3 regions of the Nocardiopsis sp. CNZ308 genome follow, and region 3 is predicted to be linked to each of the others. Evidence: riboswitches for the same ligand, from Rfam matches in the RefSeq annotation. Region 3 holds a riboswitch; each other region holds the start of a gene.
The links. Region 3 has a riboswitch for thiamine pyrophosphate ahead of thiD (bifunctional hydroxymethylpyrimidine kinase/phosphomethylpyrimidine kinase). Riboswitches for the same ligand answer to the same signal wherever they lie in the genome.

Region 1 (2,189 bases), 3.6 Mb from region 3:
GTTCGCGCGCGTCCCTCAGCACCTGCCAGAGCCCCCCGACGGTGAGCGAGGTGTCGTGGCCCAGCTCCTCCTGGGTGGCGCCGATGACGACCTCGCCGTCGGCGCGCGGCACCAGGTAGGTCGGGAAGCCCCGGACCAGGCCGCGGACGGTCCGGCTGACGAGCGGCGGCTCGCCGGCGGGCACCCGGGCGCGCAGCAGCTGCCCCTTGACCGGGCGCAGCGGCGGGACGACGGGTTCGGGGACCGCGACGCCGTTGCCCCAGCAACCCGCGGCCAGCACCACCTGGTGCGCGGGCAGGGTCCGCCCCGCCTCGGCCTCCCCGGCCAGGCGCACGCCCAGCCGCGCGCCCCCGGGGCCGGGGGAGAGGACCTCCCCGGCCCGCCCGCGGACCTCGGTGACGCCCGCGCGCTCTCCCGCCGCGGCCAGGGCGCGCAGCAGCCGCCGCGGGTCCACGGAGTGGTCGTCGGGGGCCAGGACGCCGCCGCGCACGGACGGGGCGAGCATGGGCTCCAGGCGGCGGCACTCGCGGCCGGTGAGGCGCTCGGCGGCGATGCCCAGCCTCCGCTGGAGCGCGTGCAGTTCGGTGAGGACGGCCAGGTCGTCGCGGTCGAAGGCGACCAGCAGCGTGCCGGTGGCGCGGTGTCCGACGTCCAGGCCGCTGGCCTCCTCCAGTTCGGCGACGAAGTCCGCGTACATGCGGGCCGAGCGGATGCCCAGCTCCATGAGGGGCTCCTCGCCGAACGCCGCCTCGGTGGCGGGGGTCAGCATGCCCGCGGCCACGGTGGAGGCGGCGCGGGCGGGGTCGGACTCGACCAGGGTGACGCCCAGTCCGCGTTGGGCGGCGCGCCAGGCGGTGACCCGGCCGACGAGGCCGCCGCCGACCACGACGACGCGGTCGCGGTGGGAATCGTTGGAGGTGCGCACGGCTGTGGCTTCCACTCCCTTCGCCGGCATGATCCGGATCAGGTTCGTGCGGTCGGAGGCTCACAGCCTCCCTCTCAGCCGGGTCCCACCCGGCTCCCGCGGGATGTAGGGGTCTGTCCCCATTCTAGGACCCGTGGTCGGCGCGCGCCGTGCCGGGGGGAAGGAGGTGCGCGGATGTGGCAGATTGGTGGTGTGACACAACGCGACATCGACACGCTCATCGGCGACTGGCTGACCCTCAAGGAGGCCGCCGCTCCGCTGGGCGTGAGCCCGAACCGGATCAAGACGCTGATCCGCGAGAACCGCATGATGGGTGTGGTCCGCGACGGCGAACTCTCCATTCCCGCCGCCTTCATCGACGGCGACGACCTGGTCAAGGGTCTGCCGGGGACGCTGCTGCTGCTCACCGACGCGGGCTTCTCCTCCGAGGAGGCCCTGCGCTGGCTGTTCACCCCCGACGACTCCCTGCCGGGCACGCCGATCCAGGCCATGCGCGAGAACCGGGGCACCGAGGTGCGCCGCCGGGCCCAGAGCCTGGCCTTCTAGTCCGCGCGGAAGGGGGAGGGGCGCGCCGCCGCGTCCCTCCCCCTTGGGTCCGAACGCGCCAGGGCCTAGGGTGGACCGTGTGAGGACCAGCCACGGAACCAGCCTGCGCAAGCGCCTGGACGCATCGCTTCTGTACCTGTGCACCGACGCCCGGACCGGTCGGGGCGACCTGGCCGAGTTCGCCGACGCGGCCCTGGCCGGGGGAGTGGACATCATCCAGCTCCGGGACAAGGGCCTGGAGGCACGCGAGGAGATCGCGGCCCTGGAGGTGATGAAGGAGGCGTGCGAGCGGTACGGCGCCCTGCTCGCGGTCAACGACCGCGCCGACATCGCCCGCGCCGTGCGCGCCGACGTCCTCCACCTGGGCCAGCGGGACCTGCCCGTGCCCATGGCCCGCGACATCATCGGTGCCGACCCCGTGATCGGCCGCTCCAACAACGACGTCGCCGCCGCGGCCGCCTCCGCCGAGGAGCCCGGCAGCGACTACTTCTGCGTCGGACCGACCTGGGCGACCCCCACCAAGCCGGGCCGCCCGGCCGCCGGGCTGGAGCTGGTGGAGGAGGCGGCCGCGCTGGGCACCGACCGCCCCTGGTTCGCCATCGGCGGGATCGACGCCGACAACATCGACCGCGTGCTGGACGCCGGGGCCCGCCGGGTCGTGGTCGTGCGCGCGATCACGGAGGCGGAGGACCCCCGGGCCGCCGCCGCCGCTCTGCGC
Region 2 (2,189 bases), 450 kb from region 3:
AGGGCTCGGTGAACACCTACTTCGCCCAGCTCCAGGAGCGCGTCGGCCTGTGCGAGACGGCGGAGATGGCCCGGAGCCTGGGCATCCACCGCGCGGACGGCGAGGACCTGCAGGTGTGGAGCTCCTTCACCCTGGGCGACCAGGAGGTCTCCCCGCTCACCATGGCCAGCGCCTACGCCGTCTTCGCCTCCCGGGGCACCTACTGCGAGCCGGTCCCCGTGGCCTCGCTCCTCATCGAGGGAGAGGACGGCGAGGAGGTCGAGGTGGGCACCGAGTGCGAGGAGGGCGCGCTGGACGCCGAGGTCGCCGACGGCGTCAACCACCTGCTCCAGCAGACCTTCGAGGGCGGTACCGCCAACGGCCTGGAGATCGGCCGCCCGGTGGCGGGCAAGACCGGCACCACCGACAGCGCGGCCTACGCGTGGTTCGCGGGCTACACCCCGAACCTGGCCGGGACCGTGGTGGTCGGCGACATCCGGGGCGGGGAGCAGCACACGCTCCAGGGCGTGACCATCGGCGACCGCTACTACGGCATCGTCTACGGGGCCACGCTGCCCGGCCCGATCTGGCAGGCCACCATGCGCGAGGCCGTGGCGGAGCTGCCGAAGGAGGAGTTCGCCCCCTCGCCGAAGGTCTACGGCAAGGCCTCGGACAAGCCGTCGGGCGGCGGTGACGACGGTGACACCGGTGGCGGCGGCGGTGGCGACACGGGTGACGGCGGCGTCGCGGCCGGTGGCGGTGACGGCTCGACCGGCGGCGCTGGCGGCGCCGCGGGTGACGGTGGCTCGACCGGCGGTGGCGGCACCGGTGACAGCGGCGAGGAAGCCACCGGCGGTGGCGGTGGTACCGGTGGCGGCGGTGGCTCGACCGGCGGAGGTGGCGGCGGTGGCGAGGGCTCGACCGGCGGCGGTGGAGGCGGCGGTACCGGCGGTGGTGGCGGTTCGACCGGTGGAGGCACCGGTGGCGGTGGCGGAGGCGGGAACACCGGCGGCGGTGGAGGCGGCGGGGGCGGAGACGGCGGCGGTACCGGCGGCGGCGGCGGTACCGGTGGCGGCGAGTCCCCGGGCGGGGACGGCGGCGCGCCCTGGAGCGGCGCGACCCCGGGACCGCAGACGCCCGAAGGCGGTGCCAGCCCCGGGGGCTGAGGCCCCCGACGTGCGCTGACGCGACCCGGGAACACCCCGGCGTTCCCCGTTGTTCATAATGGACGAAACCGACAGGGGAGCGCGCGAGCGCTGAGAGTGCGGCACCAGGCCGCAGACCCTTACACACCTGATCTGGGTCATGCCAGCGAAGGAAGTCGTAGGAACCGTCACCGGTGGCGTGCTCCCGCGCACCGGGGACGTCCCGGCGCGCACGGAACGCGTCCCGGCGCCGCTCTCGGCCGCACGGGCCCCTCGCATCCCCCGGCGAAGGGACACCACATGAAGAGGAACACCACCCCCCAGGGCGCCGGCTTCCGGCGCGACCTCCTCGACCGACTGCGGAGCTGGCGCACCGTCGACATCGTCGTGGCCGCCGTCATCGGCGTCGCGGTCGGCGTGGTCTTCTGGCTCTGGAACATCGTCTGGTCGGTCACGACGCCGCTGTTCGTCGGCTTCCCACCCGCGCAGGCCGTCGTCTACGGCATGTGGCTGATCTCCGGCGTACTGGGCGGCCTGATCATCCGCAAGCCCGGTGCGGCCCTGCTCACCGCCATCGCCGCCGCCTCGGTCTCGGCGCTCCTGGGCACCCAGTGGGGGGTCATGGTCATCCTCGACGGCACCCTCCAGGGCATCCTGCCCGAACTCGTCTTCCTCGCCTTCGGCTACCGCCGCTGGGGCATGGGCGTGGCCGTCCTGGCGGCGGCGGTCGCGGGCGTCTCCCCCGCCATCCGCGACAACCTCGCCTACAACGTGACCTGGCCGCTGTCCTACCAGGTCACCTACGGCGTCATCGTGGTGGTCAGCGCCGCCCTCATCGCGGGCGTGGGCTCCCGCCTGCTCACCACCGCCCTGGCCCGCTCCGGGGCACTGGCCCCCTTCCCGTCCGCGAGGGGCTGACCGTGGCCTCCGCGAACGGGCGCCGGACGGCGGCCGGGGGCCCCGGTGCGCGCGTGGAGCTCTCCGGCTGGGGCTGGCGGCACTCGGGCCGCGGGTCCCACGCGCTGCGCGGCGTGGACCTGGTGATCGAGCCGGGCGAGCGCGTGC
Region 3 (2,189 bases):
TACGTGGGCGCGGTCGCCAGCCTGGACTCGGTCTGGCTGTTCAGCGACATCGCCAACGGCCTGATGGCCCTGCCCAACCTCATCGGGCTCCTGCTGCTGTCCCCGGTCATCGTGGCTGAGACGCGCAAGTTCTTCGCCCACCCCGACTGGAGGGACCCGGACAAGGTCATGGAGGACGTGACCAAGGTCTGACCCGGTAGGGGCCGCGCCTCCACCGGAGGTCGGAACGAGGAAGGGGGGACCGGCGCGGAGCCGGTCCCCCCTCGGCGTTCCCTCCTCCGGACGCCGCTGCTACCACCAGGCGTGGAAGTGGTGCACCGGGCCCTGTCCGCCGCCCGCGTCGATCTCGTCGGCGCGCCGGATGGCCTCGGTCAGGTAGTCCTTGGCGTCGCCCACCGCGGCGGCCACGTCCGGACGCTGCGGCAGCAGGGCCGCGATCGAGGAGGAGAGCGTGCACCCGGTGCCGTGCGTGTTGCGGGTGGCCACCCTCGGGGCGCGGAGCTCGACCGGGTCGGTGTCCCGGCCGACCAGGACGTCGACGCTCTCCCCGCCGGGCAGGTGGCCGCCTTTGAGCAGGACCCGGCGCGGGCCGAGCTCCAGCAGCCGCCAGGCCTGGGCGCGCATCGACGCCAGGTCGGTCGCCTCGGGCTCCTCCAGCAGGTCCGCGGCCTCGGGCAGGTTCGGGGTGACCAGGTCCGCGCGGGGCAGGAGCTTGGTGCGCAACGCGTCGACGGCCGAGGCCTCCAGCAGCCGGTCCCCGCTCTTGGCGACCATCACCGGGTCCACCACCACGTTCGGCAGCGCGTGGCGGTCGATCGCCTCGGCCACGGCCTCGGTGACCTCCGAGGTGCCCAGCATGCCCACCTTGACCGCGTGCACGTCGGCGTCGGCGAAGAGGGTGTCCATCTGGTGGGCGACGAACCGCGCCGGGATCGGGTGGACCCCGGTGACGCCGCGCGTGGACTGGGCGGTCAGCGCGGTGATCACCGTCATCCCGAAGGTCCCGTGCGCGGAGAAGGCCTTGAGGTCGGCCTGGACGCCCGCGCCCCCGCTGGGGTCGCTGCCGGCGATGGACACGATGTTGTACGCGCTCATGGCGTTCCTTCGCTAGTGCTAACTAGGGCAGGTTCGACGGGTGTGCTCTCAGCCGGGAACGTGTCCCGGCACCCCGCGCCTGGGCGGGGCCGCGTCGGCGGCCCCGGCCGTTGTGTGGTTGTCGGTGCGTTCCGGGCAGGATACCCACACAAGCGCGAAGGGGCCCGCCCGGGGATGCGGGCGGACCCCTGGAGGGGTTCACGGGGGGAGCCCCGGGGGAAGGCGCCTCAGGCGGAGGTGCCCTCGATCCGGCGGGCCTTGGTCCGCTTGTAGACGCGGGCCAGGATGAACCACAGCACCAGCAGGCCGATGATCACGACCACGATGTTGCTGATCACGCCGCTCCACTGGGCGAGGATGGGCTCGATGGCCGGGCCGAAGACGTAGCCGAGGCCGATCCAGATCGTGTTCCACACCGCGGAGCCGATGACCGTGTACAGCGAGAACTTGAACAGGGGCATCCGCTCGATCCCGGCGGGCACCGAGATGAAGCTGCGGACCAGGGGCACGCACCGGCCCAGCAGGACGGCGACGCCGCCGAAGCGGGTGAAGAAGCGCTCGGCCTTGTAGAAGTCCTCGATCTCCAGCAGCGGGGTCTTCTCGACCAGCCAGGCCGTGCGCTCGCGGCCCAGGAGCGCGCCGATCGCGTAGAAGCCCCACGCGCCGACCAGGCAGCCGATCGTCGCCCACAGGATGGCGAGCCACACGTTCATGTGTCCGGCGTAGGCGAGGAACCCGGCGCCGGGCAGGACCGCCTCACTGGGCATCGGCGGGAAGAAGGTCTCGATGAACAGCGCCACGCCGACACCGGGTTCGCCCAGGGTCGTCATCAGGCTCAGGACCCACCCGATGAATCCCTCGTACTCGTGGGCGACGCCGACGTCCGTCGTCGAGGCCGCGGTCAACAGCGGATTCGTTGTCATGCGGTTGTCGTTCCCGTTCTCAGGCGTGGGTGGGGGCCCGGTGGAGTTCGGCCTCCTCCATCCGGAGGCGCTTGCGGCGCTCCCAGACGATGGCCGCCGCCACGATCGCGAAGCCGACCGCCATCAGGGCGACCGTCAGCGGGACGTCGGTGGGAACCAGGAATGTGCGGT

Region 1: it holds a riboswitch for thiamine pyrophosphate, as region 3 does, so the genes downstream of both, thiO (glycine oxidase ThiO) here and thiD (bifunctional hydroxymethylpyrimidine kinase/phosphomethylpyrimidine kinase) in region 3, are expected to answer to the same signal.
Region 2: it holds a riboswitch for thiamine pyrophosphate, as region 3 does, so the genes downstream of both, EV372_RS15470 (ECF transporter S component) here and thiD (bifunctional hydroxymethylpyrimidine kinase/phosphomethylpyrimidine kinase) in region 3, are expected to answer to the same signal.

What each region holds. Positions count from the first base shown of each region.
Region 1 is NZ_SHKJ01000001.1:401,810-403,998, reverse strand. It holds gene thiO (glycine oxidase ThiO) at 1-955, opposite strand, end outside; TPP riboswitch at 924-1,035, opposite strand; gene EV372_RS01705 (Rv2175c family DNA-binding protein) at 1,118-1,471, shown strand; gene thiE (thiamine phosphate synthase) at 1,551-2,189, shown strand, end outside.
Region 2 is NZ_SHKJ01000001.1:3,542,687-3,544,875, forward strand. It holds gene EV372_RS15465 (transglycosylase domain-containing protein) at 1-1,145, shown strand, start outside; TPP riboswitch at 1,209-1,316, shown strand; gene EV372_RS15470 (ECF transporter S component) at 1,425-2,042, shown strand; gene EV372_RS15475 (ABC transporter ATP-binding protein) at 2,045-2,189, shown strand, end outside.
Region 3 is NZ_SHKJ01000001.1:3,990,406-3,992,594, forward strand. It holds gene EV372_RS17285 (alanine/glycine:cation symporter family protein) at 1-192, shown strand, start outside; gene thiD (bifunctional hydroxymethylpyrimidine kinase/phosphomethylpyrimidine kinase) at 292-1,095, opposite strand; TPP riboswitch at 1,083-1,181, opposite strand; gene EV372_RS17295 (DedA family protein) at 1,323-2,018, opposite strand; gene EV372_RS17300 (DUF368 domain-containing protein) at 2,038-2,189, opposite strand, start outside.